DNA from 2 places in the Bradyrhizobium sp. GW821-FHT12B03 genome. Region 2 is predicted to be linked to the other one. Evidence: riboswitches for the same ligand, from Rfam matches in the RefSeq annotation. Region 2 holds a riboswitch; the other holds the start of a gene.

Region 1 (12,127 bases), on a different contig from region 2:
CCTCGTGGATGATATGGGTCGCCGAGTGATGCGCGCGGATCGTCGAGCGCCTGCCATGGTCGACCTCGAGCTGCAGCGCGGTGCCGAGCTTCACCTCGCCGCTCTCCACCGTGCCGACGTGAACGAAGAGATCGCCGAGCTTCTTCTGCGTGTCGGTGACGCGGACCTTGAGGCCGCCTTCCCCGAGCAGCACGCCGGTATCGCCGACCTGGCCGCCGGACTCCGCGTAGAACGGGGTCTGGTTCAGCAGCAGCGCGCCGGTCTCGCCGGCCTTGAGGCTGGCGACTTCCGCGCCGTCCTTGACCAGCGCGGAGACCACGCCTTCAGCGGTCTCGGTCTCGTAGCCCAGGAATTCGGTGGCGCCGAGCTTCTCGCGCAGCGGGAACCAGATCGCTTCGCTTGCCGCCTCGCCCGAGCCCTTCCACGATTCCCGCGCCTTGGCCTTCTGGCGCTCCATCGCGTCGGTGAACGAAGCCTGGTCCACGCTGATGCCGCGCGACTTCAGCGCGTCCTGCGTCAGGTCGAGCGGAAAGCCATAGGTGTCGTACAGCGTGAAGGCGACGTCGCCGTCGAACATGTCGCCCTTCTTCAGCGAAGCGCTCTTCTCGTCGAGGATGGCAAGGCCGCGCGTCAGCGTCTTGCGGAAGCGGGTCTCTTCCAGCCGCAGCGTTTCCTCGATCAGATTTTCCGCACGCATCAGCTCCGGATAGGCCTGGCCCATCTCACGCACCAGCGCCCAGACCAGGCGATGCATCAGCGGCTCCTTGGCGCCGAGCAGCTGCGCATGGCGCATCGCGCGGCGCATGATCCGGCGCAGCACATAGCCGCGGCCTTCATTGGAGGGCAGCACGCCGTCGGAGACGAGGAAGGCGGACGAACGCAAATGGTCGGCGATGACGCGGAACGAGGCCACCGTCTGCTCGTTCGGCCCGCTGCCGAGCGCGGAGGCCGTCGCGTCGATCAGGTGGCGGAACAGATCGGTCTCGAACACGCTGTCGACGCCCTGCATGATGCAGGCCATGCGCTCCAGGCCCATGCCGGTGTCGATCGAGGGACGCGGCAGATCGACGCGCTCCTCCTTCGTCACCTGCTCGTACTGCATGAACACGAGATTCCAGAATTCGAGGAAGCGGTCGCCGTCCTCTTCCGGCGAGCCCGGCGGCCCGCCCCAGATGTGCTCGCCGCGATCGATGAAGATCTCCGAGCACGGGCCGCACGGGCCGGTGTCGCCCATCGCCCAGAAATTGTCCGAGGTCGGGATGCGGATGATGCGGTCGTCGGAGAAGCCGGCGATCTTCTTCCAGAGGCCGTGCGCCTCGTCGTCGGTGTGATAGACCGTGACGAGCAGCTTGTCCTTGTTCAGCCCGAAGTCCTTCGTGATGAGCGTCCAGGCCAGCTCGATCGCGCGCTCCTTGAAATAGTCGCCGAACGAGAAGTTGCCGAGCATCTCGAAGAAGGTGAGATGGCGCGCGGTGTAGCCGACATTGTCGAGGTCGTTGTGCTTGCCGCCGGCGCGCACGCATTTCTGCGACGTGGTGGCGCGCTGGTACGGCCGCTTCTCGACGCCGGTGAAGACGTTCTTGAACTGCACCATGCCGGCATTGGTGAACATCAACGTGGGGTCGTTGCGCGGCACCAATGGCGAGGACGACACGATCTCGTGGCCGTTCTCGGCAAAGAAGTTCAGAAAGGTCGACCTGATCTCGTTGACGCCGCTCATGTTCATCCAATCGGGTGTGCCAGAGCATGATCCGGAAAAGTGTGAAGCGGTTTTCCGGAAAGATCATGCTCAAACAAAGAGCTAAAGCGCGATGATTCTGATCGCGCTTTAGGACCCGCTTTACTGCCATCCAAACCGGTGATCTCGGCTGTTATCTGCGGGCCAAAGCGCTTTTAGACAAGGCCAGCTTCGCTGTCCAGAAACTGTGCAACGTGATCAGTGGGTTGCCGCAGGCGCTCAATCCCGTTGAAAGGCGCTGGCGCCGCGTTGACAGGCTTGGCCGCCCTGTGGTCTTTACCTATTTGTATCGTACGGCCACGTCGGGAGAGACCGGCATTGGATGCCGGCGCCGAAGGAGCAACCGCCCCGGAAACTCTCAGGCAAAAGGACCGCGTGGCTTTGACGACATCTGGAAAGAGGCGCCGACGGGCTTAAGACCCGGACAGCGTCCGCCGACGGGATAATACTCTCAGGCACAGCGACAGATGGGGCTTCGATTGGTTGCTTCCGGGGAATCGTCCCCGGGGAACCGCCGAGGGCCCCGTAATGCCAGTGCGCGACGACCAAGATTCCCTGAAAAAGACGCCCCTTCACGGGCTTCATGTCTCCCTCGGCGGCAAGATGGTGCCGTTCGCGGGCTATGACATGCCCGTGCAATATCCGGCCGGCGTGCTGAAGGAACACCTCCATACCCGCAGCCAAGCCGGCCTGTTCGACGTCTCCCATATGGGCCAGATCGCGCTGCGGCCGAAATCGGGGAGGATCGAGGACGCCGCCCGCGCGCTGGAACGGCTGGTGCCGCAGGACATCGTGGCGATCGCGCCGGGACGGCAGCGCTACGCCCAGTTCACCAATGACGATGGCGGCATCCTGGACGACCTGATGGTCGCCAATTTCGGCGATCACCTGTTCCTGGTCGTCAACGCCGCCTGCAAGGCCGCGGACGAGGCGCATCTGCGCGCGCATCTGTCGGACGACTGCATCATCGATTCGCTGGCCGACCGCGCGCTGGTCGCGCTGCAGGGCCCGAAGGCGGAAGCTGTGCTGGCGAAATTCTGTGCAGAGGTATCAGGCATGAAGTTCATGGACGCCGGCCCGCACGGGGTTGCCGGCCTCGCCTGCTTCGTCTCGCGCTCCGGCTATACCGGCGAGGACGGGTTCGAGATTTCGGTGCCCGCTGCCGATGCCGAACGGCTTGCGAAGACGCTGCTGGAAAACCCCGACGTGATGCCGATCGGCTTAGGGGCCCGCGACAGCCTGCGGCTGGAAGGCGGGCTCTGCCTCTACGGCCACGACATCGACACCGCCACCACCCCGGTCGAGGCCGCGCTGGAATGGTCGGTGCAGAAGAGCCGCCGCACCGGCGGCGCCCGCGCCGGCGGCTTTCCCGGCGCCGAAAAGATCCTCGCTCATTTCGATCACGGCGCATCCCGCCGCCGCGTCGGCCTGCGTGCCGAGGGCCGCGCGCCGGTGCGCGAAGGCGCGCTGCTGTTTGCCGATAGCGCAGGCGGCGCGCCGATCGGCAAGGTCACATCGGGCGGCTTCGGCCCGAGCCTGAACGCGCCGGTCGCGATGGGCTACGTGCCCGCCGCATCGAGCGCGCTCGGCACCAAGCTCTTCGCCGAGGTGCGCGGCCAGCGCCTGCCGCTCGCGGTCGCCGCCATGCCCTTCGTGAAAAACACCTACAAACGCTGAGGACAAGACAATGACCACGACGCTGTACACTTCCGACCATGAATGGCTCGCCATCGACGGCGACGTCGCGACCGTCGGGATCACCGACTATGCGCAGTCCCAGCTCGGCGACGTCGTGTTCGTCGAACTGCCCAAGCTCGGCCGCGCGCTGAAGAAGGCGGAAGCCGCCGCCGTGGTGGAATCGGTCAAGGCCGCCTCCGACGTCTACGCGCCCATTTCCGGCGAAGTGCTCGAGACCAACGCCGAGCTCGCCGCCGAGCCCGCGCTGGTGAACTCGGACGCGCAAGGCAAGGCCTGGTTCTTCAAGATCAAGATTGCCGACAAGAGCGAACTCGGCGGCCTCATGGATGAAGCCGCGTACAAGGCACATACGGCGTGACGATATGAGCCGAGCCCTCTCAACATACTCACTGTCATGCCCCGCGAAGGCGGGGCATCCAGTAAACGCAGCCGCTTCGGCTAGAGCCGAGAGGCCGCGGCGTACTGGATCGCCCGCCTTCGCGGGCGATGACAGCAACTCTTAGAGCGAGGACCCATGATGACCGCGCACCGCAAATCCAACGGCGACACCGCCGCCACTTTCGTTCGCCGCCATATCGGCCCCTCGGCGCGCGATGTCACCGCAATGCTCGAGACCGTCGGCGCCAAGAGCGTCGACGCGCTGATGGCGGAGACGCTGCCGGCCTCGATCCGGCAGGCCGCCCCGCTCGATCTCGGCAAGGCGCTCAGCGAGACCGAGGCGATCGCGCATATGGCCGAGCTCGCGCGCGAGAACCAGGTCTTCACCTCGCTGATCGGCCAAGGCTATTCCGGCACCATCCTGCCCGCAGTGATCCAGCGCAACATCCTGGAAAACCCGGCCTGGTACACCGCCTACACACCCTACCAGCCCGAGATCAGCCAGGGCCGGCTGGAGGCGCTGCTCAACTTCCAGACCATGATCTGCGACCTCACCGGGCTCGACGTCGCCAACGCCTCGCTGCTCGATGAAGCCACCGCGGCGGCCGAAGCGATGGCGCTGGCGGAGCGGCACTCGCATGTCGAAGCGAAAGCCTTTTTCGTCGACAAGGACGTGCATCCGCAGACGCTGGCGGTGATGCGCACCCGCGCCGAGCCGCTCGGCTGGCATCTGGTCGTCGGCGATCCCCTCACCGATCTCGACACCGCCGACGTGCTTGGCGCGCTGCTGCAATATCCGGGAACTTCGGGCGCGGTGCGCGACCTCAGGCCCGCGATCGCAGCATTGAAGGCCAAGGGCGCGCTCGCGATCGTCGCCGCCGACCTGCTGGCGCTGACGCTGCTCGCCTCGCCCGGCGAGCTTGGCGCCGACATCGCGATCGGCTCGGCGCAGCGCTTCGGCGTGCCGATGGGTTATGGCGGACCGCATGCGGCCTACATGGCGGTGCGCGATGCGCTGAAGCGTTCGCTGCCCGGCCGCATCGTCGGCCTCTCCGTGGATTCGCGCGGGATGCCGGCCTATCGGCTCGCGCTGCAGACCCGCGAGCAGCACATCCGCCGCGAGAAGGCGACCTCCAACATCTGCACCGCGCAGGTGCTGCTCGCCGTGATTGCTTCGATGTATGCGGTCTATCACGGCCCCGAAGGGCTGACGCAGATCGCACGCAATGTGCATCGCCGCGCCTCCGTGCTCGCGGCCGGCCTGCGCAAGCTCGGCTTCGCGCCGCAATCGGAAAGCTTCTTCGACACGCTGAGCGTCGATGCCGGTGCCAGGCGCGCCGAGATCGTCGCGCGCGCGGCCGCCGAAAAGATCAATCTCGGCGTCGGTGATGCCGACTTGCGCATCGCGCTCGACGAGACCACCACGCCCGCGACGGTCGAGGCCGTCTGGCGCGCCTTCGGCGGTACGCTGTCTTACGCCGAAATCGACGCCACGACGCGCGAGGCGCTGCCAGAGGCGCTGAAGCGCGGCACCGCCTTCCTCACCCATCCCGTCTTCCACGCGCATCGCTCGGAGACCGAGATGCTGCGCTACATGCGCAAGCTCAGCGACCGCGACCTCGCGCTCGACCGCGCGATGATTCCGCTCGGCTCCTGCACCATGAAGCTGAACGCCACCACCGAGATGATGCCGCTGACCTGGCCGGAATTCGGCTCCCTGCACCCGTTCGCCCCGCGCGAGCAGGCACGCGGCTATCACGCGCTGTTCGCGCGGCTGGAGAAGTGGCTGTGCGACATCACCGGCTATGACGCGATCTCGCTGCAGCCGAACTCGGGCGCGCAGGGCGAATATGCCGGCTTGCTCGCGATCCGCGGCTATCATGCGGCGCGTGGGGAGAGCCATCGCAAGATCTGCCTGATCCCCTCCTCCGCCCACGGCACCAACCCGGCCTCGGCCGCGATGGTCGGCATGGACGTGGTGGTGGTCGCCTGCGAGAAGAACGGCGACGTCGACGTCAATGATCTCCGCGCCAAGGCGGAAAAGCATGCGAACGACCTCGCCGCTGTGATGATCACCTATCCCTCGACCCATGGTGTGTTCGAGGAGCACATTCGCGAGATCTGCGACATCGTGCATGGCCATGGCGGCCAAGTGTATCTCGACGGCGCCAACCTCAATGCGCAGGTCGGCCTCAGCAGGCCCGGCGATTACGGCGCCGATGTCAGCCACCTCAATCTGCACAAGACGTTCTGCATTCCGCACGGCGGCGGCGGCCCCGGCATGGGCCCGATCGGCGTCAAGGCGCATCTTAAGCCGTTCCTGCCTGGACACCCTGCAACGAACGGGGACGCGCCGGTGGGTCCGGTCTCGGCCGCGCCGTTCGGCTCGGCGTCGATCCTCACCATCTCCTACATCTATATCCTGATGATGGGCGGCGAAGGATTGAAGCGCGCCACCGAGATCGCGATCCTCAACGCCAACTACATCGCAGCCAGGCTCGATGCGCACTTCCCGGTGCTCTACAAGAACGAGAAGGGCCGCGTCGCCCATGAGTGCATCGTCGATCCCCGCGCGCTAAAGACGACATCAGGCGTCACCGTCGACGACATCGCAAAGCGCCTGATCGATTACGGCTTCCACGCCCCGACCATGAGCTTCCCGGTGCCGGGCACGCTGATGATCGAGCCGACCGAGTCGGAATCGAAGGCGGAGCTGGACCGGTTCTGCGATGCCATGATCGCGATCCGGAAAGAGATCGCCGAGGTCGAGGCCGGCCGCTTCGAGATCGCGGCCTCGCCGCTGCGTCACGCCCCGCATACGGTGCACGACATCGCGGACGACGATTGGAAGCGCGCCTACACCCGCGCCGAGGGCTGCTTCCCCGCGGGCAGCTCGCGCACCGACAAATATTGGAGCCCGGTCGGCCGCGTCGACAACGTCTATGGCGACCGCAATCTGGTGTGCTCGTGCCCGCCGGTGAGCGATTACGCGGAAGCCGCGGAGTAAGGGATCGTAGGGTGGGTTAGCGGGCGGATGCGCGAAGCGCCGTCGGCTGCGTAACCCACCACTTCTGTCTCTGCAGATACGAACAGTGGCGGGTTACGCCGAGCGGCTGCGCTTCGCGCAGACCATTCGGCTAACCACCCTACGGCACGGTGCCCGCGGCACCATCCCCCAAAACGAAACGGGCCCCGAAGACGTCGGCAACTCAACGTCCTCAGCGCCCGCTCCTCGCGAAAAACTTTTCGCGTTAAGTCTTACTCGTCCGCGGGCTCCTCGCCGTCGGCGTCGCGCTCGGGCGTGCCGGCGAGAATCTGCTCGGCGATCAGGCCGGAGTTCTGGCGGATCGCGGTCTCGATCTTGGCGGTGATGTCGGGATTGGCCTTCAGGAACGCCTTGGAGTTCTCGCGGCCCTGGCCGAGACGCTGGCTGTCATAGGAGAACCAGGCGCCTGACTTCTCGACGATGCCGGCCTTGACGCCGAGATCGAGGATCTCGCCCATCTTGGAGACTCCCTCGCCGTACATGATGTCGAACTCGACCTGCTTGAAGGGCGGCGCCAGCTTGTTCTTCACCACCTTCACGCGCGTGGTGTTGCCGACCACTTCGTCGCGCTCCTTGATCGCGCCGATGCGGCGGATGTCGAGGCGGACGGAGGCGTAGAATTTCAGCGCATTGCCGCCGGTGGTGGTTTCCGGCGAGCCGTACATCACACCGATCTTCATGCGGATCTGGTTGATGAAGATCACCATGGTGTTGGACTTGTTGATCGAGGCGGTCAGCTTGCGCAGCGCCTGGCTCATCAGACGGGCCTGAAGGCCCGGCAGCGCATCGCCCATCTCGCCCTCGAGCTCGGCCTTCGGCACCAGGGCCGCGACCGAATCGACCACCAGAACGTCCACCGCACCCGAGCGCACCAGCGTGTCGCAGATTTCCAGCGCCTGCTCGCCGGTGTCCGGCTGCGAGATCAAGAGCTCGTCGATGTTGACGCCCAGCTTGCGCGCATAGACCGGATCGAGCGCGTGCTCGGCGTCGATGAAGGCACAGATGCCGCCCTTCTTCTGCGCTTCCGCCACCGTGTGCAGCGCCAGCGTGGTCTTGCCCGAGGATTCCGGCCCGTAGATTTCCACGACGCGCCCCTTGGGCAGGCCGCCAATCCCGAGCGCAATGTCGAGCCCGAGGGAACCGGAGGACACCGCCTCGACGTCCATCGAGCGGTCGTTCTTGCCCAGCTTCATCACCGAGCCCTTGCCGAACTGGCGCTCGATCTGGGAGAGCGCGGCGGCCAGAGCTTTACTCTTGTCCATGGAAGATCCTTCGACGATACGCAGGGCAGTTGCGGACATTGGGTCGTGCTCCTTATGGCGAGGATTCGCTAGGGGGACAAACGATTGGCGAGGCGGGCCGGCGATAAAACCAATGTACCCTATTTGTTCCAGGTTCGCAATATGTTCTTTTGCGGATTTCGAGCAGATATATACCTGAACATGTAATCTAGATCAGGTACATCTTCGTCTGCCACAACTAGCCCTAGAGTCGGGCGGAGGCAGGCATGGCCGTTAAGAATTTTTTCAGAACCGCTGCCATCGGATTGTTTTCCCTCTGGATCGTTATTGAGGAGATTCCGGCGATCAAGCGCCTACTCAGCGCAATCACTGGATTCGACTTCATCTACGAGAAGGCGAACAATCCGGGGTGGGTTGGAAAGGCCGTGCACATGGCCTTGAATCCCCCACCAGGAACAGCGCTATTCATTCTCTTTGCTATGGTGGCCGTGTTTTACTGGAGCACCAAACCACGAGAGATCAGGATGTCGTTGCCGGTTATTGGAATGCTGATCAGTGTCATCAGCTTCACTGCCTTCGGCGTTTGGTATTTGGTGCTGATTCAGACTGCCGAGGCCAAAACAGAATTGGTCGACAAGACAGAAACAGCCCAGCTTAATGTGTCGCCGACCGCACCCCCAGAATGGCGCGCTCTGGTTCAACAAAAGAAAATCGAAGAACTCAACAAACTACTCGATGAACGGGAAACTAAGGCTGGTGAATGGTGGAACGGATTCATGTCCGGCTACCCTAGCGCAAACTTACCTACCGCCATAAAGCATTCCAACTGGCAGCTGGGTGAATGGAAAAAAGTGGCGTTAGACATCCAGCAGATCGTGCGACAGGGGATGGACAGAAACGACATCGACTTATTCGATATGTCGAAGTTCGAGGCGCACGTTCCGACGCCAATTGACCAACGCATCCGGGAAGCCGCGGCAAATGGCGCGATCACTCAAGATCAGGCGGATTTTAAAATCGGAGAGTTTCGCAAACTCTATTACCAGCATTCCAGGATTGAAACCGCGATAACGGAACTGCGTTCCAAGTTTAAGGGTGACTCCATACGGCTACTGCAAACAATCACGTCGGCGAGGTCCAACGATGGCGCAGCAGAAAAAACCAAATAATCACTTTGAGTAACTCAGCGAGACCGGTAAGGCCGCCTCACTTCGGTGGTCTACTTTGGAAACCCGAGTGGCCTATTTCGGCCAGTACCCGGATTTAGGCGCTGGCTGTATTTGACCACGAGTGTCCTATTTAGAATTTGTTAGTGTCCTAATTCGTTCTCGGGGGGAGCATGGCCGATCCAACAGAGCTTTTGTGGTTCGTCTGGGTTCCGGGGGAAGATGCTCCGCAGATACATCGCACTCTAGAAAGTGCATCCGCCCAAGCTGATCTGGTTGCGAGGATGCATGTCGGAATCAAGACGCACATTTATCAGCTCAAAAGCGTTGGCAGCATTACTTATCCAAACACCCCATTGATAATTGGGGACGTGAAAAGGTAAGGCCGCCTCGGTCGGCGGCCGATTTCATTGGTCCTCACCAAACTCACTGTCGTCATCCACCAACAGATCACGCAGATTGTCCCGCTATGTTACATTGAACCTTGGCACGATACGTGCTGACACATCGGTATCGGGATTTTACATTTTCCTTCCCGGGGCTGGAAAGCCGCCGCCTGCGCTTCATTTAAGCAGGCGGCGTTTTTGCTTCTGAAGCCGAACATGTCACCTGCCCCAATTCGGCGCGTTCCGGGTGTCCCGATTAGGACAGCAGCCGGATGTGGGCGCTGGCCTTAGCCCCGACGTCCGAAGACGACTTGCAGCCCGCCCTAATCCGGTTCCCCTAAATCCTCCCGTGCGCCTTTACTGGAACCTCTCCGCTGCTAGATTAGCCATCCTTCAACTTGGGGCTGAATTAAATGAACAAGCTACTTCTCGCATCGGCGATCCTTTTGATCGCAACGTCGGCGCACGCACAACTGACGTCTGAGCCTGCTCCGGGAACGCTTCCGTCAGGTCAGAGTGTGCTTGTGGACGATGGCACCTGTGGGCCGGGGAAGATCAAGAAAGTGACTGGCGGGAGCGATGTCGACATGGCCACCGGCAAAGCCGTGAAGGGCTCTCCTCGAAAAAGAACCTGCATCAAGAAACCGTAGAACAAGCCAGAGAGGCCGCCTCGATCGGCGGCCTTCCGGGATCTCATCGTGGCCTGATTTTGATTTTCACGGTGGCTCATTGTCAATTACGCTGCATCGCAACGTGATGGAATGGAGCCAGCCAGTGCCAGACAAGGTGCGCGATCTGTTCGACCGCTGGGAACGGGTCTGGCACGAGGGCCAATATGACCTGGTCCCGAGCTGCGTCGGGCCGAACTATGTCAGGCATGACGAGACCGGCGACAGGACCGTGACGCGGGAGGCTTACGCGGCCGAGCTGCAAGGCGTCCACAAGGACCGGCCAGGTATCCGCGTCGTGGTCTACGACCATTCCTTCACGGCGGACCGCGCCTGGTTCCGGTTCTCGTTCCAATGGCCCGATCCCAAGACCGGCGAGACGCAGAGCCGGGCCGGGATGCAGAGCTACCGGATCGCGGACGGAAAGCTGGTCGAGACCTGGATCACGATGCGCCCGCTCGGCACGTCCTGGGCTGACACGCCGCAGCAGCGCTGGACCACGCCGAAGACGTAAGACCACCGATGGCCGAGGGAGACGCGCGCCCGCCGCGGCACGGTGCGCCATCGGAGGACCGCCTCCGTCTCGAGGGCCGCCCCGGTCCTAGCTTCCGGAATGACCATCGGCGCCGCCATGCGACGTATCCGACTGGCCACTGTTGAGGCTCGGCCCCACCTCGGCATTGTTTCGATCGGGCCGCACCTTCAGCCCCTGCCGGAATGCAAACCAGATGAAGCCGACAAGGACAGCGAGACAGATCGGCGCGAGAATCCAGTCCGGCATTTGGCTCTTCCTCTTGCTCGACTGAAGATGATACGCATCAAGGACGCATGAGCAATGCGCCGTCATAATTCCCCAATCCTGCGGCATGAACCTTTTCGCGGCCTGCGGCTTCTGTGAGTTGGACCGCAACTGTGGGGATCTCGGTCATGACGGAAAACGCGCACCGCGATGCAGTCAGGCGCAACCCCCTGCTGGAGGCGGCGCGCGAGGAGATGGTCAAGTTCGAGCGGAAGGAAAACGAGTTCCGCAAGAAGGACCGCCAGGAGCGGGCCGCCGAGCTCCATTTGCCTCTGGACGCGATCAAGGTGCACTAGAGGCAGGCTGCGGGCACTAAAGGTATCTAAATACTACCTGTAAGCCCTTGATGATGCGGTGAAATCCCCGCGCCACCTACTGTGCATGGGGTTGTTTTCGATTTCTTGACAGATGCGGGCACCGTCCATGATGCCCCGCCGTCACCGGCGCGCGCTGGCCCGGCCCTCGCTGCCGGCCGGACCTACAGCAGCACCAGCAGTCCGACGCCGATCACCAGCACCACAAAGCCAACCGCCGTCGCGGCGGCAAACGACCGCTCTACGTTATCCATGATGCACCCCGTTGCCGGCGAGCCACGTTTCCCCCATGGCTGCACCGGACCTTACGGAATCTCGCCTGCGGCTGTGTCTCGAGTGTTGCGATCGGGTGGCCAAATTGGGACGGGTGCGGGGCCAGTCTGCGGCCCCGTGCAGAGCGGTTTCGGGGCCGTCGTCAGGCACCCGTAAGCCTGGTCGCCTATTGTCGTCCTGCCCGGTGGACCAACACCGGGCCTCCATACCCAGCCGACGACCCCGCTCTCCCCCGAGCGGGGTTTTCTGTTTGCGGGCATGGAGACGCCGTGACACCGGGCCTGGATTCGATTCGCGGGCTTGTCAGGCTGTCGTAAGCCCAGCCCGCTAGTGTCGTGCGGCTTATGGTGTTGCAGCCCAGCACCTCAGCCTCCAATAACCTTCGACCCCGCCTGGCTCTCCCCAGGCGGGTTTTTTCAT
Region 2 (12,127 bases):
TCAACGCCGTCTGCGCGTCCGGCATCGTAATCCATTCGACGCGATCGACCTTCACCACCTTGCCGCCGGCGGTCCAGCTTGCCGGCTCCTTGCGCGGCACGTAGTCGGTGTTCTTGACGTAGATCGACTTCACGCCTGGCTGGAACTCGCTCTGCACGAACTTGAACGGGCCGGAGCCGATCTGCTCGGGGATCTGCTTGTCCACCGGCGTCTCGGCGAGACGCTTCGGCATCATGAAAGCGACCCGCGAGGACGGCTTGCCGATCGATTCCAGCACGAGCGCGTACGGCTCCTTCAGCTTCAGCGTGATGGTCCTGGGATCGGTCGCCTCGATGCTCGCGGTGAACAGCATCATCTGCTGCCCCATGCCGTCGACAGCGGCCCAGCGCTTGAGGGAGGCAACGCAATCTTCCGCGGTGACCGGCGTACCGTCATGCCATTTCAGGCCATCGCGCAGCGTGAAGGTGTAGGTCAGCTTGTCGTCGGAGATCTTCCAGTCCGCCATCTGCGGCTGGATCTTGAAGTTCGCATCCGTCGCGATCAGCGTGTCGAAGACCATGTAGCCATGATCGCGGGAGATATAGGCACTGGTGAAGATCGGATCGAGGACGCGCAGATCCGAATGCATCACGGCGCTGACGGTCTTGCCTGCGGCAAGAGCCGGCGGGGCCAGTGCCGAAAGCGCCGCGATTGAAAGCGCAAATGTGGAGGCGAACGATCGGCGCCCCCGACGCACGAATTGGAACATTGACGTTCTCCTGGCGAGCGAGCGGTTGGCGAGCGGCGCCGCCGATGACAGCGGCGCCGCGTATTGGTCGGGATGGAATGGTTTCAGATACCCTTCGCCCTACTCCGTCTTGTCGACGTTCCAGAAGATCGGCGTGGCCGGGCCGTCGAGCACGCCGGTGAGCGACTTCCGCCACGCGCTCGGCGCCTGGTACTGGCCGAGCGGAATGTAGATCACCTGGTCGTAGGCTTCCTTCTGGATCTCGGTCGCGATCTTCTTCTGGTCGTCGAGCGAGGCGGCGCGGACGAAATCGTCCTTGAGCTTCTCGATCTTGGCGTCCTCCGCCCAGCCGAACCAGCCGCCCTTCTTGCCCTGGCCGCCAATCGAGAGATTGGAGATCGGGTTGGAGACGTCGGCGCTGACCCAGTTGGTGAAGAACATGTTCCAGCCACCCTCCTTCGGAGGCTTCTGGCTGGCACGGCGGCTCACCACGGTCTGCCAGTCAGTGGCCTGGAGGTCGACCTTGAAGCCAGCTTCACGTAGCGCCTGCGCGGCAACGATGGGCTGGGCTTTGAGCGTGGTGACGTCGCCGGGCGCCATGATCACGACGGGCGTTCCGTCATAGCCCGACTCGGCAAGCAGCTTCTTGGCCTCGGCCATGCCGTTGCCCTTAACCAGCGATTCGGAACCGACGTCGGTCGCGAACGGCGTGTCGCAGATGAAGAAGGCGCCGCAGATCTTGTAGTACTTGGGATTGCCGATCAGCGCGTCGAGCACGTCCTTCTGCTTCATTGCCAGAAGTGCCGCGCGGCGGATCTTCTGATTGTCGAACGGCGGATAGAGGAAGTTCATGCGCCCGAGCGTCTGGAAGCCGAACTTGTTCAGCACCTGGACGTTGAGATCCTTGTTGCCTTCGAGAACTGGAACGAGATCGAACGACGGATTCTCGAGGAAGTCGATGTCTCCGGATTGCAGCGCGTTCACGGCGGTCTGCGAGTCAGGCATGGTAACCCATTCGACGCGGTCGACCTTCACGACCTTGCCGCCTGCGGTCCAGCTTGCCGGCTCCTTGCGCGGCACATAATCCGTGTTCTTGACGTAGACCGCCTTCACGCCCGGCTGGAATTCGCCCTGCACGAACTTGAAGGGGCCGGAGCCGATCTGCTCGGGAATCGGCTTGTCCGGCGGCGTCTCGGCAAGGCGCTTCGGCATCATGAAGGCGACGCGCGAGGATGGCTTGCCGATCGAATCGAGGACCAGACTGTAAGGCTCCTTGAGCTTCAGCGTGATGGTCTTGGGATCGGTCGCCTCGATGCTGGCAGTGAATTGCATCAATTGCTGGCCCATGCCGTCGACCGCGGCCCAGCGCTTGAGCGAGGCGACGCAGTCTTCCGCCGTCACCGGTGCACCGTCGTGCCACTTGAGGCCGTCGCGCAGCGTGAAAGTGTAGGTCAGCTTGTCGTCGGAGATTTTCCAGTCCGCCATCTGCGGCTGGATCTTGAAGTTCGAATCCGTCGAGATCAGCGTGTCGTAGACCATGTAGCCATGGTCACGCGTGATGTAGGCGGTGGTGAAGATCGGATCGATGATACGCAGATCCGAATGCATCACCGCCGTGATGGTCTTGCCTGCCGCGAGCACGGGCGAGGCCAGTGCCGTCGAAAGCGCAACGACCGACAGCGCAAGTTTGGAGGCGAACGCGCGAGGCCCCCGGCGCATGAAGTGCAACATTGAAGTTTCTCCTGACGTGAAACTGGTCAAAGGCGGATTATTGGTTGAGCATCCGGTTCGTTCTTTAGGCGACCTAAGCTCATGCAATGCCTTTATCTTTTCGAGACTTGCAGACAGTCTTGAGCGCGTCAATCCGGTTTCGCTGCAAGCCCAAGCAGCGCGCGCACGGGCTCCACAAAGATCGGTTAAGCTCTACAACGCTTTCCGCTTGTCCTGCCCCGCGCCAATGCAATGCGCGTTCCATCTTTCGCAGTTTGAGAGACATTAAGATGAATCCAGCCAATCTTCCCTTCGATTCAGAGGCAATGCTCCAGGGCCTGCGCGGCTGGGTGGAATGCGAAAGCCCGACCTGGGACGCGGGCGCGGTGAACCGCATGCTCGATATCGCAGCGCGGGACATGGCGATCATGGGTGCGACGATCGAGCGCATCGCCGGACGGCAAGGCTTTGGCGGCGTCATCCGCGCGCGCTTCCCGCACCCGAAGCAGGGCGAGCCGGGCATCCTGATCGCCGGACACATGGATACCGTCCATCCGGTCGGCACCATCGAGAAGCTGAAATGGCGGCGCGAGGGCAACAAGTGCTACGGCCCCGGCATCTACGACATGAAGGGCGGCAACTATCTCTCGCTGGAAGCGATCCGGCAGCTGGCGCGCGCCTCGTTCACCACGCCGCTGCCGATCACCGTGCTGTTCACGCCGGACGAGGAAGTCGGCACGCCCTCGACGCGCGACATCATCGAGGCGGAAGCAGCGCGCAACAAGTACGTGCTGGTGCCCGAGCCCGGCCGCGCCGACAACGGCGTCACCACCGGACGTTACGCCATCGCGCGCTTCAATCTCGAAGCGACGGGCCGGCCGAGCCACGCCGGCGCGACGCTGTCGGCAGGCCGCTCGGCGATCCGCGAGATGGCGCGGCAGATCCTCGCGATCGATGCGATGACCACGGAGGACTGCACCTTCTCGGTCGGTGTTGTGCATGGCGGACAATGGGTCAATTGCGTTGCTACGACCGCGACTGGCGAGGCGCTCTCGATGGCCAAGCGCCAGGCCGATCTCGACCGTGGCGTCGAAAGAATGCTGGCGCTTTCGGGCACGGCCAATGACGTCACCTTCAAGGTGACGCGCGGCGTGACGCGTCCGGTGTGGGAGCCGGATGCCGGCACGATGGCGCTCTACGAAAAGGCGCGCGGCATCGCCGAACAGCTTGGCGCAAAGCTGCCGCATGCAAGTTCCGGCGGCGGCTCCGACGGCAACTTCACCGGCGCGATGGGCATCCCGACGCTCGACGGCCTCGGCGTGCGCGGCGGCAATGGCCATACGCTCGAGGAGTTCATCGAGGTCGATAGTCTGGTCGAGCGCGGCCGCTTGATGGCCGGATTGCTGGCGACACTGGAGTAAATTGAATCAATTTCGCACTGCACAATGCGTTGGCAGTCGCGGTCGAAATTTAGCCTTGTCTAAAAATGAGGCGTATCGTACTGCTCGCCCGTCCACGCGACGATGCGGGAGAGATCGCAACGAAGGTTTTCAGCTTTCGTTGCGGCGCCGACGGAGCAACCGCCCCGGAAACTCTCAGGCAAAAGGACTGTATCGTCAGGACGATCTGGAGAGAGACGACACGATTCCAATTGGTCGTGACGTCCACCGAAGGGGATAGTCCGCACCGGCCTCGTCGAGGTCCGCGCCGGATCAAGCTCTCAGGTAACCGTGACAGATGGGGCGCCGCCAACGGCCTTGTGGCTGGCGGTCAGCCGACTCTAACTCACGGGAGCCCCGAATCTGCCATGACCCATATCGCCATCATCGGCGCCGGCATCACCGGCGTGACGACTGCCTATGCCCTGCTCGAACGCGGCTTTGAGGTGACGGTGCTCGACAAGCACCGCTACGCCGCGATGGAAACCTCGTTCGCCAATGGCGGACAGCTCTCCGCCAGCAACGCCGAAGTCTGGAACAGCACCGCGACGATCCTCAAAGGCCTGCGCTGGATGTTCCGGCGCGACGCGCCGCTGCTGATGAACCCGCGGCCGAACTGGCACAAATATTCGTGGATGAGCGAGTTCGTCGCCAATATCGGCAACTACCGCGCCAACACGATCGAGACCACGCGGCTCGCGATCGAAGCCCGCAAGCATCTGTTCGAGATTGCAACGCGCGAAGGCATCGATTTCGACCTCGAACGCCGCGGCATCCTCCACATCTATCACGACAAGAAGGGGTTCGAATCCGGCCTGCGCGTCAACGCGCTGTTGCAGGAAGGCGGCCTCGATCGCCGCCCGGTGACATCAGAGGAAATCCGCACGATCGAGCCGACGCTGCGCAAGGACTATTACGGCGGCTTCTACACGCCGTCGGATGCGACCGGCGATATCCACAAATTCACCCGCGGGCTGGCGGAGGCCTGCAAACGTCGCGGCGCGACGTTCATCCACGACGCCAATATCGATTCGATCGCGCGCGCCGGCAGTGGCTTCGTCCTTGGCTGGGCCGATCTTGCAGCGAGCGATGCGATTGCATCCGCGCGCGGCACGCTGAAGGCGGACGGCGTCGTGGTCTGCGCCGGCGTTGCCAGCCGGCACTTCGCCGCCCTCCTCGACGAGCGCGTCAACGTCTATCCGGTGAAGGGTTACTCGATCACCGTGCAGCTCGATACCGCCGAAAGCCGCAGCGCGACGCCGACGGTCAGCCTGCTCGACGAAGCCGCCAAGATCGTCACCAGCCGGCTCGGCGCCGATCGTTTCCGCGTGGCGGGCACGGCCGAATTCAACGACTTCAACCGCGACATCCGCGCCGACCGCGTGCAGCCGCTGGTCGACTGGGTGCGCAACAACTTCCCCGCCGTCGAAACGTCGCGTGTCATCCCGTGGGCCGGGCTGCGGCCGATGATGCCGAACATGATGCCGGTGGTGCGCGCCGGGCGGATCCCGGGCGTGTTCTTCAACACCGGCCACGGCCATCTCGGCTGGACCCTGTCGGCGGCCACGGCGCAGATGATTGCCGGAACCATCGACGGCTGGCGCGGGCTCAATGCGCCGCCGACCGTGCCTTCACGTCAGGTTGAACTTGGAGTTGAACTTGGAGCTGAACTTGGGGTTGCGCGCGAGCTGCGTCATGCATCCTGAGTGGTCGCAAACCGACGCGGGGGCGGCCCCTTGCGACCGCCCTGCCCTTGGCACACAATTTGCCCCGAAAGGTCGGCATCTCCGGCCGGCTTTCCCAGCCCGCAGGCACGCATGATAGACACGATCGAATCCACGGGCGCCCCGAGGCCCCACACATTCCGCATCCGGAGATAGATGCATGCTAGGTTATCTCGTCCGCCGTGTTCTGGCCGCCGTGCCCGTGATGGGCGTCGTCGCGCTGTTCGTGTTCCTGCTGCTGCGGCTGACGCCGGGCGATCCCGCTGCAATTCTCGCCGGCGACAACGCGACGCCGGAACGGCTCGAGCGCATCCGCGACTCGCTCGGCCTGAACGAGCCGCTGATCGTGCAGTTCATCACCTGGGTGAACAAGCTGCTGCACGGCGACCTCGGCACGTCGCTGATCTCCAACCTGCCGGTCATCAAGATGATCAGCCAGCGCGTCGAGCCGTCGATCTCGATCGCGCTCTCGACCATCATCCTCGCCGTCATCGTCGCCGTGCCCCTGGGCGTGATCGCGGCGTGGAAGCACGGCACCTGGATCGATCGCTTCGTGATGGGTCTGTCCGTGCTCGGCTTCTCGGTGCCGGTGTTCGTGGTCGGCTACATCCTGATCCAGGTCTTCGCCATCGATCTGCGCTGGGTGCCGGTGCAGGGCTTCCGCAGCATCTTTAACGGCTTCGGACCGTTTTTCGAGCGCATCATCCTGCCGACCTGCGCGCTCTCCTTCATCTATATCGCGTTGATCGCACGCATGACGCGCGCGGCGATGCTCGACGTGCTCGGCGAGGACTACGTCCGCACGGCGCGGGCAAAGGGCATCAACGAGGTCGCGGTGATGATGCGGCATGCGCTGCGCAATGCCGCCGTGCCCGTGATCACCGTGATCGGTACCGGCTTTGCACTGCTGATCTCCGGCGTCGTCGTCACCGAGAGCGTGTTCAACATCCCCGGCATCGGCCGCCTCACGGTGGATGCGGTGCTGGCGCGCGATTATCCGGTCATCCAGGCGATGATCCTGTTGACGTCGCTGATCTACGTCATCGTCAATCTCCTGATCGACGTCGCCTACACGCTGCTCGATCCCCGGATCCGGTACTAGGGCTAAAGGATAAGAACAAAAATGTCCGTCGATAGCCTCCCCCAGTCATCCATTCCGATCACGTCGCCGCTGCGGCCGCGCTTCGGATTCCTCACCTCGACGCCGATCATCGCGGCGGCAACGGTCTGCCTGGCGCTGATCGTGCTCGTCTCGATCCTGGCACCGCTGATCGCGCCGCACGACCCGATCCAGCTTGCGCCGGCGCAGCGGCTGAAGCCCTCCTCGGCGCAGTTCCTGCTCGGCACCGACGCCTATGGTCGTGACCTCCTGTCGCGCGTCATCTATGGCGGTCGCGTCTCGCTCCTGATCGGCATCGGCTCGGCGATCATGTCGATCGCCATTGGTCTTGCGATCGGTCTCGTCTCCGGCTTCTTCAAGCTGGTCGATTCCGTGATGATGCGCATCATGGACGGCCTGATGGCGATGCCGAGCATTCTGCTGGCGATCGCGGTGGTGTCGCTGTCCGGCGCCAGCCTCTGGACCGTGCTGATCGCGATCACGATCCCCGAAGTTCCGCGCGTGGCCCGCCTGGTGCGCTCGGTGGTGCTGTCGGCGCGCGAGGAGCCCTATGTCGAAGCGGCGATTTCGGTCGGCTCATCCCTGCCGAAGATCATGTGGCGGCATTTGATGCCGAACACGATCGCGCCTCTGATCGTGCAGGGCAGTTACGTCTGCGCCTCCGCGATCCTCACGGAGGCCATTCTGTCCTTCCTCGGCGCCGGCATCTCGCCGGAGACGCCGACCTGGGGCAACATCATGGCCGAGGGCCGCCAGTACTTCCAGCTCAAGCCGACGCTGATCTTCTGGCCGGGCCTCCTGCTGTCGCTCGCCATCCTCAGCATCAATTTGATCGGCGACGCCGCCCGCGACGCACTCGATCCGCGCATGAAGCAGCGGGAAGGCAAGTGATGAGCGATCAAGCGATGACCAATCCCGTCCTCGACATCAACAATCTCGTCGTGTCCGTCGGCAAGAAGCCGAAGGGCGCGAACATCATCGACGGCATCTCGATCCAGGTGCACGAGCGCGAGACGCTGTGCCTCGTCGGCGAAAGCGGATCGGGCAAGTCGGTGACCTCGCTGACCACGATGGGCCTGTTGCCGAAGGGCACGCTGGTTCCGACCGGCGGCAGCGTCAAGCTGGTCGGCGAAGAGCTGCTCACGGCGACCGACCGCCGCCTGCGCCAGCTCCGCGCGACGCAGATGGCGATGATCTTCCAGGAGCCGATGACCGCACTCAATCCGGTGGTGCCGGTCGGCCGCCAGATCGACGAGGTCCTGCGCGCGCACACCGATCTCGACGCGAGGGCGCGCAAGAAGCGCATCCTCGACATGATGGAGCAGGTGCGCCTGCCCCAGGTCGAGCGCATCTTCGCCTCCTACCCGCACCGCCTCTCCGGCGGCCAGCGCCAGCGCATCATGATTGCGATGGCGCTGGTGCTGGAGCCGAAGCTGCTCATTGCCGACGAGCCGACCACCGCGCTCGACGTCACCACGCAGAAGCAGATCCTGACCCTGATCCGCGACCTCCAGCGCGACCACGGCACCGCCGTGCTGTTCATCACCCACGACATGGGCGTCGTGGCGGAGATCGCCGACCGCGTCGCGGTGATGCGGCAGGGCCGCCTCGTCGAGACCGGCAAGCTCGAAACCGTGCTGCGCAGTCCGACCATGGAATACACCCGCAATTTGCTCTCTGCGGTGCCGAGCCTGGTGCCGCGCGCTCCGCGTGAGGAGAGCCGCGAACCCGTGGTGCTGGAAGCCAACGAGCTCAGCAAGGTCTACAAGGAGCGCGCCTTTTTCGGCAAGGGCCGCGAGGTCGTCGCCGCCGACAAGGTGACGCTGACGCTTCGCAAGGGCCGCACGCTCGGCATCGTCGGCGAGAGCGGCTCCGGCAAGTCGACGGTGGCCCGCTGCATCGTCCGCCTGATCGACCCGACCTCAGGCGGCGTGCGCCTCGCCGGCCGCGAGATCTCGGACATCTCGCGCCGCCTGCTCCAGCCGCACCGGCAGAAGATCCAGATCGTGTTCCAGGATCCCTACCGTTCGCTCAACCCGCGCATCACGGTGGGCGAGAGCATCGCGGAAGGCCCGATCAATTACGGCGTCTCGCAAGCCGACGCGATGAAGCGGGCGCGCGAGCTGCTCGAGCTCGTCGGCCTGCCGGCCGACGCGGTGTCGCGCTATCCCCACCAGTTCTCCGGCGGCCAGCGCCAGCGCATCGCGATCGCCCGTGCGCTCGCGCTCGATCCGGACGTGCTGGTCGCGGACGAAGCGGTCTCCGCGCTCGACGTCTCCGTGCAGGCGCAGGTGCTGGAACTGCTCGACGAGATCCAGAAGCGGCTCGGCATCGCGATCCTGTTCATCACCCACGATCTGCGCGTGGCCGCGCAAATCTGCGACGAGGTCGTGGTGATGCAGCACGGCCGCGTCGTCGAACAGGGCCCCGCCGCCGAAGTGCTGACGCATCCGAAGGAAGCCTACACGAGGGCCTTGCTCGAGGCAGCGCCCGGGCGCGGCTGGGACTTCGCGAACTTCCGGCCGGTGTCGGAGGGTGTGGCGGCGAGCGCGTAAGATCTCCCTCCAATGTCGTCCTGGCGAAAGCCAGAACCCATTACCCCAGGAAGGAATTTGGCGAAGACCCGTCGTCCGGGACTCGCACCTCTCGCAATCGATAGACCTCGCGGTATGGGTCCTGGCTTTCGCCAGGACGACACCGAGAGTGTTGTCGTAGCTATGGTCCAACGAATACCGCATCCGCAGCATTCCCAAAACGATCTGACCCTATGCACGGCGCGATTGCTTCCCACCTTGCTCTCGCCGCAAGGCCAGGGCTAACGTCGACGCCCAACGTCGCGCACTTTCAATCGCCTGGACTGAATTGATGACACGTATCGCCGTCGGCGGCTTCCTGCACGAGACCAACACTTTCGCCCCGACGAAGGCGACATTCGCGGACTTCCAGCATGGCGGCGGCTGGCCGGCGATGACTGAAGGGCCTGATGTGCTGAGGGTGATGCGCCGCATCAATGTCGGGCTCGCCGGTTTCGTCGACAGCGCCGAAGCGAATGGCTGGGAACTGGTTCCGACGATCGCCTGCGGTGCCAGCCCCTCGGCACACGTCACCAAGGATGCGTTCGAGCGCATCGTGAAGGTGATGGTTGACGGCATCGCAGCCGCCGGCCCGCTCGACGCGGTCTATCTCGACCTCCACGGCGCGATGGTGACCGAGCATCTCGACGACGGCGAAGGCGAGATCCTGGCGCGCGTACGCCGCGTCATCGGCAAGGACGTGCCGCTGGTCGCAAGTCTCGACCTGCATGCCAACGTCACGCCCGAGATGATGGAACATGCGGACGCGCTGATCGCCTACCGGACCTATCCGCATGTCGACATGGCCGACACCGGCCGCGCCTCCGCGAAACACCTCGCGTTGCTGCTGAAGACGACGCAGCGCTTTGCAAAGTCGTTCCGCCAATTGCCGTTCCTGATCGCGATCAGCTGGCAGTGCACCAACGACTTCCCCACCAAGGGCATCTACGAGAAGCTCGCCGCGCTGGAGAGCGATGCGGTTCCGACGCTCTCCTTCGCGCCCGGCTTCCCCGCCGCCGATTTCCGCGATTGCGGGCCAAGCGTGTTCGCCTACGGCAAGACGCAGGAAGATGCCGACCGTGCGGCGGATGCCATCGTCAAGCTGATCGAGAGCCACGAGGACGATTTCGACGGCACAATCTGGTCGCCTGACGACGGCGTGCGCCACGCGATGGAACTGGCGAAGGGCGCCAGCAAGCCGATCATCATCGCCGACACCCAGGACAATCCCGGCGCCGGCGGCGATTCCGACACCACGGGCATGCTGCGCGCGCTGGTGCGCAACAGGGCGAGTGCCGCGACCGGCGCGATTTACGACCCTGAGGCGGCCAGGGCCGCGCATGCGGCCGGCGTCGGCGCCACCGTGACGCTGTCGCTCGGCGGCAAGTCCGGCATTCCCGGCGACGAGCCCTATCGCGAGAGTTTCGTCGTCGAAAAACTCTCCGACGGCCGCTTCATCGCATCCGGCCCCTATTATGGCGGCCGCGCGATGGAGATGGGCCCTTCCGCTTGTGTGCGCATCGGCGACGTTCGTGTCGTCGTCTCCTCGCACAAGGCGCAGCTCGCCGATCAGGCGATGTACCGCTATGTCGGCATCGAGCCGACCGAACAGAAGATCCTGGTCAACAAGAGCTCGGTGCACTTCCGCGCCGATTTCGAGCCGATCGCGGCAAAGCTGATGATCTGCGCCGCGCCCGGCGCGATGCCGGCCGACACCGCCACCCTGCCCTGGACGCGCCTGCGCCCGGGCATCCGCATCAAGCCGAACGGCCCCGTTTTCAATCCCCCTTCACGCTAACCGGACAGGAACACATGCCCACGCTCGAACGCATCGACGGCTATGCCGACGAACTCACCGCCATCCGCCGTGACATTCACGCCCATCCCGAGATCGGCTTCGAGGAAGTGCGCACCTCCGGCATCGTCGCCGACAAGCTGACGAGCTGGGGCATCGAGGTGCATCGCGGTCTCGGCGGCACCGGCGTGATCGGCGTCATCAAGGGCAAGGGTTCGAGCGGCAAGCGCATCGGCCTGCGCGCCGACATGGACGCGCTGCCGATGGAGGAGAACACCAATCTGAAATGGAGCTCCAAGATCCCCGGCCGCTTCCACGGCTGCGGCCATGATGGCCACACCACCATGCTGCTCGGCACCGCGCGCTATCTCGCCGAGACCAAGAACTTCGACGGCACCGTGCACCTGATCTTCCAGCCGGCCGAGGAAGGCCTCGGCGGCGCCCGCGCCATGATCAAGGACGGGCTGTTCGAGAAATTCCCGTGCGACGAGCTCTACGGCCTGCACAACGCCCCCGACCTCAACCATGGCGAGATCGCGATCCTCCCCGGCCCCGCGATGGCCAGCGCCGATTTCTTCGACCTCCGCATCACCGGTTACGGCGCGCATGGTGCGATGCCCGAGCGCTCCAAGGACGCGGTGATCATCGCGACCACGCTGGCGCAGGCGATCCAGACCATCGTCAGCCGCAACGTCGAGCCGTTGCAGGCCGCGGTCGTGTCGATCACCCAGATCCATGCCGGCTCCGCCTACAACGTCATTCCCGGCGACGCGCATCTGTGCGGCACCATCCGCACCTTCTCGAAGGAAGTCCGCACCCTGATCAGCGAACGCATCCGCACGATCTGCGCCGGCATCGCCAGCGCCTATAGTTGCGCGATCGACGTCGACATCCGCGACACCTTCAACGTGCTGGTCAACCAGGTCGAGCAGTCCAAGGTGGTCGAGGAGGTCGCGCGCACCATCGTCGATCCCGCCAAGGTGATCACCCGCGCCCAGCCGAAGATGGGCAGCGAGGATTTCGCCGACATGCTGGAGAC

The links. A riboswitch is a leader RNA that binds a small molecule or an ion and turns the genes downstream of it on or off. The one in region 2 is predicted to bind glycine.
Region 1: linked by a shared signal. The riboswitch ahead of gcvT (glycine cleavage system aminomethyltransferase GcvT) and the one ahead of AC1RUR_RS20795 (D-amino acid dehydrogenase) in region 2 are both predicted to bind glycine.

The regions. Positions count from the first base shown of each region.
Region 1 covers NZ_JBXAQU010000016.1:112,551-124,677, forward strand. The annotation lists gene alaS (alanine--tRNA ligase) at 1-1,720, opposite strand, end outside; glycine riboswitch at 2,032-2,121, shown strand; gene gcvT (glycine cleavage system aminomethyltransferase GcvT) at 2,267-3,415, shown strand; gene gcvH (glycine cleavage system protein GcvH) at 3,426-3,794, shown strand; gene gcvP (aminomethyl-transferring glycine dehydrogenase) at 3,954-6,821, shown strand; gene recA (recombinase RecA) at 7,073-8,161, opposite strand; gene AC1RUR_RS26935 (hypothetical protein) at 8,368-9,270, shown strand; gene AC1RUR_RS26940 (DUF6719 family protein) at 10,067-10,303, shown strand; gene AC1RUR_RS26945 (nuclear transport factor 2 family protein) at 10,428-10,835, shown strand; gene AC1RUR_RS26950 (hypothetical protein) at 10,923-11,102, opposite strand; gene AC1RUR_RS26955 (hypothetical protein) at 11,249-11,416, shown strand.
Region 2 covers NZ_JBXAQU010000010.1:205,562-217,688, forward strand. The annotation lists gene AC1RUR_RS20780 (ABC transporter substrate-binding protein) at 1-748, opposite strand, end outside; gene AC1RUR_RS20785 (ABC transporter substrate-binding protein) at 848-2,458, opposite strand; gene AC1RUR_RS20790 (M20/M25/M40 family metallo-hydrolase) at 2,728-3,858, shown strand; glycine riboswitch at 3,954-4,058, shown strand; glycine riboswitch at 4,062-4,176, shown strand; gene AC1RUR_RS20795 (D-amino acid dehydrogenase) at 4,245-5,582, shown strand; gene AC1RUR_RS20800 (ABC transporter permease) at 5,761-6,702, shown strand; gene AC1RUR_RS20805 (ABC transporter permease) at 6,724-7,611, shown strand; gene AC1RUR_RS20810 (ABC transporter ATP-binding protein) at 7,626-9,275, shown strand; gene AC1RUR_RS20815 (M81 family metallopeptidase) at 9,586-11,091, shown strand; gene AC1RUR_RS20820 (M20 aminoacylase family protein) at 11,106-12,127, shown strand, end outside.